Regions from separate parts of the Parabacteroides sp. AF17-3 genome, predicted to be linked through region 1. Evidence: riboswitches for the same ligand, from Rfam matches in the RefSeq annotation. Region 1 holds a riboswitch; each other region holds the start of a gene.
What was found. Region 1 has a riboswitch for cobalamin ahead of DWW91_RS24570 (RNA polymerase sigma-70 factor). Riboswitches for the same ligand answer to the same signal wherever they lie in the genome.
Positions count from the first base shown of each region.

Region 2: it holds a riboswitch for cobalamin, as region 1 does, so the genes downstream of both, DWW91_RS13290 (cysteine-rich CWC family protein) here and DWW91_RS24570 (RNA polymerase sigma-70 factor) in region 1, are expected to answer to the same signal.
Region 3: it holds a riboswitch for cobalamin, as region 1 does, so the genes downstream of both, DWW91_RS13360 (MAC/perforin domain-containing protein) here and DWW91_RS24570 (RNA polymerase sigma-70 factor) in region 1, are expected to answer to the same signal.
Region 4: it holds a riboswitch for cobalamin, as region 1 does, so the genes downstream of both, DWW91_RS16005 (sirohydrochlorin cobaltochelatase) here and DWW91_RS24570 (RNA polymerase sigma-70 factor) in region 1, are expected to answer to the same signal.

Region 1 is NZ_QTMM01000023.1:39,041-42,216, forward strand. Features, by position in the region: gene DWW91_RS24560 (heparinase II/III family protein) at 1-63, shown strand, start outside; gene DWW91_RS24565 (carbon-nitrogen hydrolase family protein) at 75-1,121, shown strand; cobalamin riboswitch at 1,162-1,363, shown strand; gene DWW91_RS24570 (RNA polymerase sigma-70 factor) at 1,624-2,214, shown strand; gene DWW91_RS24575 (FecR family protein) at 2,286-3,176, shown strand, end outside.
Region 2 is NZ_QTMM01000009.1:46,727-49,902, forward strand. Features, by position in the region: gene DWW91_RS13280 (threonine/serine exporter family protein) at 1-136, opposite strand, end outside; gene DWW91_RS13285 (threonine/serine exporter ThrE family protein) at 133-900, opposite strand; cobalamin riboswitch at 1,038-1,235, shown strand; gene DWW91_RS13290 (cysteine-rich CWC family protein) at 1,294-1,509, shown strand; gene accC (acetyl-CoA carboxylase biotin carboxylase subunit) at 1,511-3,025, shown strand; gene DWW91_RS13300 (biotin/lipoyl-containing protein) at 3,063-3,176, shown strand, end outside.
Region 3 is NZ_QTMM01000009.1:60,137-63,312, reverse strand. Features, by position in the region: gene DWW91_RS13360 (MAC/perforin domain-containing protein) at 1-1,252, opposite strand, end outside; cobalamin riboswitch at 1,524-1,730, opposite strand; gene atpD (F0F1 ATP synthase subunit beta) at 2,050-3,176, shown strand, end outside.
Region 4 is NZ_QTMM01000011.1:220,030-223,205, reverse strand. Features, by position in the region: gene DWW91_RS16010 (helix-turn-helix domain-containing protein) at 370-1,212, opposite strand; partial or broken gene DWW91_RS16005 (sirohydrochlorin cobaltochelatase) at 1,538-1,897, opposite strand; cobalamin riboswitch at 2,020-2,216, opposite strand; gene aspT (aspartate-alanine antiporter) at 2,357-3,176, shown strand, end outside.

The DNA of each region.
Region 1 (3,176 bases):
GCCGGTTGGAAAATTCTGTTTTCCTTAGACGGTACACCTGCAGTGATTGAGGAACATAAATAACCTGAAAGAAGATGAAACATTCTGTTTACCTGATTTTTATAACTGTTTTTACAGTCGTGTTGGCAGCCCGGGCAAAGAATCCGGTGAAAATAGTCACTATCGGAGGTGGAGGGGTTGCGGTTTCCGTAAATAATCAGATGAGTTATCAGCAAATGGTCGATCAGATGATCGATTACTGGCAAAGGCAGTTGTCAAAAGTGTTATTACATAAGCCGGATCTGATATTATTAACGGAAGCATGCGATCGTCCTTCCGGATTAACTACGGCAGAGCAGTTTGAATATTATAAAGTAAGGAAAGATCAGGTAAAGGATTACCTGGCTTCGGTAGCAAAAGATAATCACTGTTATATTGCTTTTGGAACCAAAAGGGAAGAAAACGGAAGCTGGTGGAATTCATGTATACTGCTTGACCGACGTGGAAAAGTAGCCGGTATATATAATAAGAATTTTCCTACTATCCAGGAAATGAATGAGATCATGCCTTCTGATGAAGCAGAACTCCTGCTATGTGATTTCGGGACTGTTGCTTGTGCTGTTTGTTTCGATCTTAATTTTGATGAGTTGAGGGAACGGTATGCTCAGCAAAAACCGGACATAATTTTGTTTCCATCAATGTATCACGGAGGTTTGGAACAAAGCAAATGGGCTTATTCCTGTCAGGCTTATTTTGTTTGTGCCTATGGTTTTCTGAATGCTCCGTCGGAGATACGTAACCCATTGGGAGAGATGGTCGCCTCAAGTACGAACTATTATAATTATGCTGTGGCTACAGTCAACCTTGACCGTAAATTGGTACATCTCGATAATAACTGGGAGAAATTGACCGCTTTGAAAAGAAAGTACGGTGATCTTGTTTCTATCTCTGATCCCGGACGTATAGGGGCAGTGATGATCACCAGTGAACATGATTCGATTTCAGCAGACCGGATGATAGATGAATTTGATATTCAGTTATTGGATGATTATTTCAATCAATCCCGTGCAGTTCGTGAACAAAAATTGATTAAAGCTCCGGCGAAAGACGCAATAGATGAATATCGTAAACATAATAAATAAAATTTATAGGATCTGCTACCATAAGATGTAAAAATATCTCTATATTTGCGCTATGCATTGTTCCGAGCCTGTATCCGCGGGTAAGGATTAAAAGGGAACCGGGTGTGAATCCCGGACAGTCCCGCTGCTGTGAGCTTCATAACGGGTGAGCAAACTTTGCCACTGACTTTTTAATTGAAAAGTTGGGAAGGCGTTCACTCCGGAAGTAAGTCAGAAGACCTGCAAGGCATATTATTTCGACGGCTTCGAGGAAAGGCCGGAAGAGAAAAACAAGACATCCGATGTCTTTCTATTCTTATTCCATTTCCTGTTTGCTGTCCTTTTAAGGTCTGTTTTTAATTATTTTGCCATAATAATTAGGAAAAGAAGCATGGTTCGGTTGACGGGATGAGCTCCGTCGGTGGTCCATGCTTTCTTTTGTCCGGATAAAAAGTTAATCAAAAAATAAAATATAGAGATAAAATATTTATGTTTGTTGTCTGATTCGATTAAGAAGAGGTCCGTGAATATAGAAAAAGAGGTCATACAACGTGTAAATAATGGGGATACAAAAGCTTTTGAATTATTGTATTCAACTTATTATGTCTATTTATGTGCTGTAGCCGTTAAATATGTATATAAACCGGAAATGGCAGAAGAAATTGTAAATGACGTATTTTTGAATGTATGGAATAACCGTTCGTCATTATTTTATCCGATCAAAGCTTATTTGGTACGTGCCGTTCAAAATCAGTGTTTAAGTTATTACAGAAAGAAGCGTTTGGACGAAATTGCTGTTTCTGATATAAAAGATTATACAGTTGAGATTTATGAACAATTAGTCTATTTGGATTCTTCTCCTTTGGCATGTTTGGAAAATAAAGAGTTAGCGAATCAAATCAGTAAGGCTATTGATCAGCTCCCTGAGAAATGCCGGGAGATTTTTATCCAGCATCTGTATTATAATAAAACATATGAGGAAATAGCCCGAATGAAAAATATTTCTTCCAGTACAGTCCGTGTACAGATTAAACAAGGATTATCAAAATTAAGAGTGCTATTAGGCGATTTATACCCAGTTGTTTGTTTATTGTTCGATATTTTTCAAAAATAATTCACTTTTACATAAACGGTTTATAAAAAACTGCGTATATATTTATGTAGATATGAATTTATTTAGAAAATATGATGAATACAGAACATATAGAAAAAATTATATTGGGTCATTTTTTGGGTGATCTGACAGATTTTGAAGAAAAAGAACTTTATCATTGGTTGCAGACTGATAAAAAGAACCGGCGGCTTTTTTCGGAAATGTCAGACTGGTGGGCCATTTCTTATGTACCCTATTTCTCTTCCCGGGTTGAGGCTAACTTTCAAAAACGTTTTGGAGAATTAATGGATAAAGAACCTCGTATTTCTTCAAAAAGAATTTCTTTTGCTCATTCCTGGTTACAAATAGTTGCTATTGTTATTGTGATGTTAGCCATAGGTGGCTTATCTTATTATGCGGGTATATCAATACATGAGCAAAATCAGGAGAATATTTGTTTTGAAACATCTGCTCCGTTGGGGGCACGATCTAAAGTGTCCCTGTCCGATGGATCTGTAGTATGGTTGAATGCCGGATCATCTCTTTCCTATAATAAAGATTTTTCAGATAAGTTCCGCGAAGTTTATTTGAAAGGAGAAGCTTATTTTGAAGTAACGCCGGATTCTTTGAAACCGTTTGTTGTAAAATCGGAGAGTCTCAATGTAAAAGTATTGGGGACTACATTTAATGTTAGAACATACGAGGATGAAAATCTGGTAAATGTTGTATTACGAACAGGTAGAGTAGACGTTTCGTTAAATGGTTCGAATCAGAAAGTTATTGAGTTACAACCGAATGAGAAATTAAGCTATAATAGGGTTAATGAAGAACTGGAGAAGATACCTGTAAATGCAGATGATGTTTGTGAATGGGTAAATGGGAAAATGAAATTTACAAAAGTACCGTTTGGTATATTGGCGAAAGATTTGGAGAGAAGATATAATGTAAAGATTGTAATAGAAAGTAAGTCTTTGCGTGAGGAA
Region 2 (3,176 bases), on a different contig from region 1:
ATCGGCAGGCATGGCCTACGGCAGCCAGCAAGGCAATGTAAGGAAACGCCCGCATAGGTGGGTCGGAAATCGCACCGAAACCAATACCTGCAATGGCTGCAAAAAGTCCGTCTAAAAGAATATCCAATACTATCATATCAAATTATTTTTTACCATCATTAATGTGAAAGAAAGCCCGATCGCGATACAGATAATCAGCATCAGTGCATTGACCAGCCGGGCAAAACCGGTCAGTATATACCCTTCGACAATATCGATGACCCCATTGATCAGCGGTACGCCCGGTATCAGGAACAGGACGCTCGTTGCCAGTGCAATGTCCGAGGTCGTGTCGAATATCAACGCTGTAGAGGCACAAAGCGATGCAATAAAGGCCGATACCACGAAGATTATGTAATGATTGAATTTCCGTATCTGCATCTGTTGTTTCAGGAAAAAACCGGTGATAGTCGCAGAAAAGACAATCCCCATCGAAGTAATATCTCCCCCGAACAGGCGGCAGAAAGAGGCATTGGCAAAACCTACCAGTATCAGAACGAAAAGCGGATCGATGTGCGGGCTGGCGATAATCTCCTCATATTTATCTTTTAATTCTTCCAGCGACAAATGTTTGTCATACGTTTCCCAACTCAGAGCGCTCAGTTTGGCGTTCTTCTCGAAACTTATCGGAAGGGCGGGGATATCGATCACCTCGCTGTATGTTTCTTTCGTATCATTGTCGGAGATCGTCAGAATAATATTTTTCTGAAAAATGCTGATTTTAACATCAGCGCCATATGCTTCTCCTATTCGTTTGGAACTCCGGACTACCCGGGATGTGTGTACCCCGCATCCCATCATATGGGCGGAGTACTCTGCGATGAATTTGGCTACGGGTAGCAAAGATTCATTTCTACTCATGTCGTACTTTTTATATATGAACCGGATTCTATTCCGGAATGTTTCTTTTTGCTGGCTGAAAAACGGGCGATAAACCTAAACCGGGGCGCAAAAGTATAAAAAACTTATTTTATATCATTGTTTTGTCTTTTATTTTTGTAGTTTTGCACCGAAATGGTTCTGTATTTTTGATTCTGGAAATACAGATTAAAAGGGAATCGGGTGTAAATCCCGGACAGTCCCGCTGCTGTGAAGCTCTAATAACATTCTGAAAACAACTTATGCCACTGACATGTGTCGGGAAGGCTTCAGGATGGGAGTCAGTCAGAAGACCTGCCGTTCGTTAAAGGCTCATATCCTCGTGGGTTAGGATACGGGTTCGAAATGATTGTTTATTCTAAATTTATCAGATTTATGGAGAAAGATTGTCCGCGTTGTGGGGACTCTTTTGTTTGTCGGGTAGATGATATATCCGCCTGTCATTGTGTGCCTGTGAAATTGGATGAACTCCAGCTTGCTTATGTGAAGGTCCATTATCCGGGATGTTTGTGCAACTCCTGTTTGAATGAGATCAAGAAATATTTCTATGCCTGTGAGGTGAATCCCCGTTATAAACATTTAAAGCATTGATATGATACGGAAGATATTAATTGCAAACCGTGGCGAGATCGCCGTACGTGTGATGCATTCCTGCCGGGAGATGGGAATACAGTCTGTGGCTGTTTTTTCGGAAGCCGACCGGGCAGCACGACATGTACTTTATGCTGATGAGGCCTGCCTGATAGGGCCTGCTGCATCAAAAGATAGTTATCTGGATATTGAAAAGATTATCCAAGCGGCAAAAATTCATAAAGCCGATGCCATTCATCCCGGTTATGGTTTCCTTTCGGAAAATGCAGCTTTTGCCCGCAGATGTAAAGAGGAAAATATTATTTTTATTGGCCCGGCTGCTGAGACGATGGAGGCGATGGGCGATAAGATATCAGCCCGTAAGCGGATGATCGAGGCTGGTGTGCCGGTTGTTCCGGGAACGCAACAACCGTTGCTGGATGCTGCCGAAGCCGTTCGGATATGTAAGGAAATCGGTTTCCCCGTTATGCTGAAAGCCTCTATGGGAGGCGGAGGAAAAGGGATGCGACTGATCTATAAAGAAGAAGATGTGGTGGAGGCTTATCATTCTGCCCGTTCGGAATCGTTATCGTCTTTTGGTGACGACACAGTTTATCTGGAGAAATTCGTAGAGGAACCTCATCATATCGAATTTCAGGTATTGGGTGACAATCACGGGAATGTAATCCATCTTTGCGAACGTGAATGTTCCGTTCAACGCCGTAATCAGAAAATCGTGGAGGAAAGTCCGTCTCCGTTCATCACTCCCGAGTTAAGAAAAAATATGGGTGAAAAGGCTGTTGCTGCGGCAAAAGCTGTCAACTATTCCGGTGCTGGTACCATTGAGTTTTTGGTGGACAAACATCGGAATTTTTATTTTCTGGAAATGAATACGCGTCTCCAGGTGGAGCATCCGATTACCGAGGAAGTTTTAGGCGTCGATCTGGTAAAAGAACAGATTCGGGTGGCTAACAACGAACCACTCCATATCCGCCAGGAGGAGATCGTCCAGCGCGGACATGCCATTGAATGCCGTATCTGTGCAGAAGATACAGAAGCCGGTTTTATGCCTTCTCCCGGTGTCATTAAACAATTGACAGAGCCGAACGGCATCGGTGTCCGTGTAGACAGTTATGTGTATGAAGGATATGAAATACCGGTTTATTACGACCCGATGATCGGAAAACTGATCGTTTGGGCGACAACGCGCCAATATGCGATCGAACGCATGCGGCGGGTATTGCATGAGTATAAGATTACCGGGTTGAGAACGAATATCGGTTACTTACGTCGGATTATGGATACATCCGACTTTGTGCAGGGAAAGTATGATACTTCTTTTATTGAAAAAAATGCCGGACAATTGCAACATCCCGTAGAAGAGGGTGGAACAGAGACTGAAAATATAGCTATGATCGCTGCCTATATAGATTATCTGGTCAATCTGGAGGAAAACAGATCCGGTCAGGCTTCCGACAATCGTCCGATCAGCCGCTGGCGTGAATTCGGATTACAAAAAGGAGTCCTGCGTATTTAATAATCGGCACATTAGCACTATTGAATAATTATTATTTATGGAAATACATATTGGAAAAAGAGTTGCGGATGTTTCGTTGGTCAGTAAAGATGGGAACAAAGTCCGGTTGACTATTGACGGTATCCTTTATGAAGTCGATGTCGTAATGGCC
Region 3 (3,176 bases), on a different contig from region 1:
TATATAAATATTTTGACTTAATAATAACATCATCATTAAAACGTGTTATTAAACTAGTCTGAAAAACCCCTATTTGACCTGAAATATAAGTCAAACGTATATTTATATATGGTTCTTGCAGTGTGGGAAAAGCTGTTATTTCTGATTTATAACAATCTAATAAACCTTTTTTCAGATTTTCTTCCATAACAAAATCAGCTAGTGGGATAAGTCCATTCTCCGAAATGTCAACAATACTATGTTTATCTTCATTATTTAAAGTACTCAACCAATTAGAAAGATTAACATTTAAATCATTTATATTCTTAGGAGGGGTAAAACTAGCAAATTCAGCACCACCTCCTATTGTTTTAACAGAAACCATCATTGATGTCAATTCATTAGAACTAGTTGAACCATTTGAATAACTTTTACCAAGGCCTAATTCGCCGGACACCTCAGAACCGTTTTTCATTTTAAAACCATAAGAAGCATTTATATCTGTATTCATATCCTTTTCGTTTGTTTCTTCAGATATATTTTTCTTATGCAACCCCGTGTATACAACTGAGGCACGTCCTCCTGTTATAAAATCGGACAACACAAATCCACCATAATTGTAAAATAGCTCAGTTGGAGTTGTTCCATATAACTCATCTTTAAAATCACTTGATAAATAATTCAAAATAATTTCTTTCCTAATACGTGAGCTCATTTGCATTACATACTGAGATCTTTTATAAATAACATCCAACTCTCCAAAAACTCTATTTTCTTCATTAAGAGTTGAATTAGTAAATATTCTACTCATTTTTCTTTTTGCCCCGATAGAAAATAAACCTAAATTTAAAGAAAATCCCCCATTGATTTTTTTACTCATACTAGATTTCTCTGTATACCTTTGAAAATCTGAATAAGCAAAGCTATTAGCAATACCTTCATTAAGATTTTTAGTTAAAAAATAACTTGGTTTATCTTTGGATAATTTTTCAATATCAACTACTGAATAAGTTACATTTTCTATTGTACCTACAGGAAAAAAATCATCTTTATATGCTCTTCCCAGACATTTATCAAATGTTACTAACAACCGGGGAGAAAATTGAGAGTGCGACTTAGTATTCTCTATTGGTACCCAAGGATAATCAGGATCTCGCTCTTTTAAAACAATTCCTTTTTCACTATCACTTTCAGGATATTCCCTTTGATCGTCCTCTTTATTACAAGAAATAAAAACTAATGCAAGCAAAAATAAAACAGTTTTCTTCTTCATAATATAATAATTTACATAAATAATAAAAAAACAAACGAAATCTCATGTAATAATATATACCTTTTACAAGATATTTTTTACTCAACTGTTAGCAACACGGTAATTATTAGATCTGAACAAATTTTTCCTAATTCCGATCTCAATAATGACTATAAACTCTGTATTGCTTTATTGAGCATTGATTAATACTGACAGATATTGCTTATATATCCAATTATATTTGGTTTAAGCTATATATACTCAGGTCTATCAACACCTTTACCCGAGGTATTGCATATTACAGAATAATGGCAGGTTTTCTGACTTGTTCTCCCATGATCGGCCGCCTTCCCAAGGATCCTAAAATCCTCAGTGGCAACAAGATTTGCCGGGGTTACAGAACTTACAGCTACGGGTACAGTTCCGGATTTGCACCGGATTCCCTATTACTAACGGCCGGCGGAAGCCAGACCGTTACACCATAATCCGGTGGCAAAAGTACAAATAATATCAATTACTATACCTGATAATTTAAAATACTACTTCTGGTAATATAATTTAACAGATCATACCACCATCCCCCAAACCACTCCGCACACAAAATGCCAACCCTTATTCTTCAAAAAACAGCGTAATTTTTCCTCAAATTGTTCCATATCGCAAAACAATTGGTTCATTTCGGAATGACTACAAAATTAGTTTAAAGTTTAACTAAATGCAAAAAAGCCAAAAAAGTAATATGTTCCGGTTTCCGACAGGTTGTTTTCGTAATATTGCACGGTTGAAAAAATATATTGACGAGGTTTAAAAAGAATTGTATGGGAGAAACAAAAGGTTATGTTTCGCAGGTTATCGGTCCAGTCGTGGATATTCACTTCGATAATGAAAAAGAAGAGAAAATAGTGCTACCACGTATTCATGACGCCATGGAGATAACCCGTCCTAATGGGAAAATACTGATCGTGGAAGTTCAGCAGCACATTGGGGAAAACACAGTCCGTACAGTCGCTATGGATACGACAGACGGACTGCAACGAGGAATGGAAGCCGTATCATGCGGTTCGCCCATTACCATGCCGGTCGGCGATCAGGTAAAGGGGCGTTTGATGAACGTGACAGGCGATCCGATCGACGGGATGAAAATGCTGGATAAAAAAGGAGCTCTCCCTATCCATCGTGAGCCGCCGAAGTTTGAAGATCTGACAACCAGCAAAGAGGTGCTCTACACCGGTATCAAGGTGATCGACCTGCTGGAACCCTATTCCAAAGGAGGTAAAATCGGGTTGTTCGGTGGCGCCGGAGTCGGAAAGACGGTTCTTATCATGGAACTGATCAATAACATTGCCAAAAAGAATAACGGTTTTTCTGTTTTCGCCGGCGTGGGTGAACGTACCCGTGAAGGTAACGACCTGTTGCGCGAAATGATACAGTCGAATGTAATCCGTTACGGTAAAGAATTTAAGGAAAGTATGGAAGCCGGTCATTGGGACCTGTCGAAGATAGACCACGAAGAACTGGCTAAATCGCAGGCGACACTGGTGTTCGGACAGATGAACGAACCGCCGGGAGCACGTTCGTCGGTCGCCCTCTCGGGACTGACCATCGCCGAATCGTTCCGCGACCTGGCTCCGGAAGGCGAGACTCGCGATATATTATTCTTTATAGATAATATTTTCCGCTTCACGCAAGCCGGTTCCGAAGTATCCGCCCTGTTGGGACGTATGCCGTCGGCAGTTGGTTATCAGCCGACACTGGCTACCGAAATGGGAGCCATGCAGGAACGTATCACCTCGACGAAAAAAGGTTCCATCACCTCCGTGCAGGCTGTTTACGTACCGGCAGACGACTTGACCGACCCGGCACCGGCAACGACCTTTACACACCTGGATGCTACCACCGTGCTGAGCCGTAAGATTACCGAACTGGGTATCTATCCGGCAGTCGA
Region 4 (3,176 bases), on a different contig from region 1:
ATACATTCGGTTGTAATCATGCAGACACAAAGATAATCTATTTATTTCGTACCGGTAGACTTTTGACGGTTTTGTTCTTAAAAATACGTTTCCGGGCTTTGCGTTTGAGTTGCAGGTATTGCAGCCAGGAAAATACTCGTAGTAACACAACAAGTAAAATAACACCTGACAGAATATAACAGACTAAGGGAGTTGACATTCTCCCCTCAACAAAAGTATTATCCCCACCCTTACCAAGGGATAATAACACATACAATTTGGTCATCATAATTTAATAAGAATCTGTATTTTAACAATACAAAGGTAGCCTATGCTGCAGAAGGGGAATATATATAAAATCACATATAAAATATATAATCTGATATTCTTTCAGCTGTTTAGTTTCTTCTTTAATTCTTCGGGGGTAAGTCCGAATTGTGTTTTACAGAACTTATAGAAATGAGAATGTGAACTGAAATCGAAATCGTCGATTATACTTTTGAAATCTTCACCTTCCGTTGTCAGGCATTTTAAAATCCGTTTCGCCTTTTCATTCAGTAACCACTGGTAGGCAGGAATACCGAAGTTTTCTTTGAATTTGACCCGGAAGGAGTTTATCCCATATCCCATCAGATTGGCCAGTTCTTTGACATTCTTTACTTTCATATAATTTTCCGCTACCTGTTTTTCGAACTCAGACGGGTGATTGGCCAGCAGATAGAAAAAATGACCTAAATCTTTACTGGGGTAGACTGTTTTGAGAAGATAGAACAGTTCCTCTCTTTTGGCAAGATATAAGTTGTAATTCAAATAATTATTCTCCAGATACTGGATGAGAAGTTTTAAAAAGCTGTAGAGAGGTTCGATTATCTTTAGTTCTATCCATTCAAACGAGGATTCGGGTAACAGGTCATATTGAGCCCGGAAACGAAATAACTCATCGATAGTCAGACTATCGAAGGTGAACGCAAGAATTTGCGAACATGGAGTAATTTCATAGGTGTATTTTTCATGCCCTTTAAGAAAGAGCATATGCGGTTCGCCAATGGACTTCGTTTGAGTATGTGGAGAATATATTTTTACTGATCCGTCCAGTATGAAGAAAATCATATTATTATATAGGTAAGATTCAGTTAAATCTATTCCTTCGGGCTTTATGAGAAGATCAAAGCCTGCATGTAATGACTGACTGTTAGGTATTTCAGAAGGCGCGTTATTAATCGTACTTTTCATGTTTTTGTTTGGATTTAGTTGTTGTTTTACACTCCATGTGAATGTATATGCAAAAAAAATACAATGTTCCAGTTTGTTATGTATACAAAATATCATTTTATGTATATATTTTGATATAAATAAAAATGCAAGTAAAGATGGTAAATAATTAGTTGATAATAGATAAAATGTCTATTGTTATTGCTCCTTTAATAATGTAAAAGTTCTGGTTGTGTAAATTAGAATTTCAAGAATGTATTGATATAAAAAACCGGCCTTTCCCCGTATGAGGAAAGAGGCCGGTTTTCATTTGTGACTCTGTGACGGATAATGGGCGTTTGGTCCGTCAGTCTTTTCCAGCAGCGTATTGCTTCTTTTTATCCATGATATCGACCATTTTGTGTTTGGCCGCAAAACGGGCATGTTCGATGAAGATGTCCTGTATGTCGGGATTCTGTCCCAGACCTTCCATCAGGACGGATACTTCGTAACCGTTGTCTCCCAGCTCCTTTTTCCAGTCGCCTGCTATATCATTGTTGACATGGTCGCCGGCAACGAACATGAAAGGCATGAGCATGACTTTCTTTACACCGCTGGCTTTGAGCTTGGCAAGCATCGTATCGAAAGTGGGATAACCTTCGATCGTTCCGACATGGAAGTTATCATAGCCTTTTGCTTTCAGCATATAATCGGTCACTGTCTTCTGCAACATACCGTGTGCAAAAGACATACTCATTGAACAACCTACAAGAAAGGCTGTCAGCAGACATTTCTTTTTCATTGAAAGAGATTTGTTTTATGTTCATAATAGCCCTCCTGGCCCCGGGAGAACGGATTTGTCTGTCTGGCAGGTTTCCTGACTTGCCCGGAAAACGACCTTCCCATCCTTGTCACGGACAGTGGTGTAAGCATGTTTTCCTTTTATAGCGGGCTTCACAGTAGCGGGCACTGTTCCGGATTCTCACCGGATTCCCTTTTATACGACAACCGGAGGCTGGCGTATCACCAAAGCGGGACAAAGATAGAAATTTATTTAAAATAAGGGAGCTTTTATAATCTCTTAATTGAATCTCCCGCAACAACTTTCTCATGGATTGTGTTCCATTTACCACAATAAAATCGGACATGGAATATGTCTTACTATTAACGTCAAATAATTGTATATATGGAGTGGTTTGCTGATTTGCTCAAACACTATCCGGAACTGGCTATCTTTCTGACACTGGCTTTCGGTTTCTGGATAGGTAAATTTAAGATAGGTAAATTTTCCTTGGGAACAGTTACCAGCGTATTGCTGGTCGGTGTATTAATTGGACAGTTGCATATCGATATTGGGGCACCCATTAAATCCGTATTCTTTCTTCTGTTCCTTTTTGCCGTGGGATATAGTGTTGGTCCGCAGTTCTTTCGCGGGCTAAAAAAGGAGGGACTTCCGCAGATGCTTTTTGCCGTACTGATGTGTTTGTTCTCTCTGTTTGTTCCCTTTTTGCTTGCCAAGCTGATGGGATACAATGCCGGAGAAGCGGCTGGATTGCTGGCTGGTTCGCAGACGATCTCTGCGGTGCTGGGAGTAGCGGAAGATACGATCAACCAGAGCGGGTTGAGTGCGGCAGACAAAACATCCATGATTAATGTGATGCCTGTAGCTTATGCTGTCTGTTATATTTTCGGTACGGCCGGTTCTGCCTGGCTGATGAGCGATGTGGCTCCCCGTTTGCTGGGCGGACTGCCTTCGGTAAAGAAGGCTTGTAAAGAGCTGGAAGCAAAGATGGGTACCGACGATGAGAGCGAGCAACCCGGTTTTATGCCGGCAGCACGTCCCATCACTTTCCGCGCTTATAAGATCAGTAATGACTGGTTCGGGGCAGGCAAGACCGTACAGGAGCTGGAAGATTATCTGGAAGGGCAGGGCCGTCGTCTGTTTGTAGAACGCGTACGAATCAATAATGTGGTATATGACGTGAAACCGGACCTGATGCTTCAGA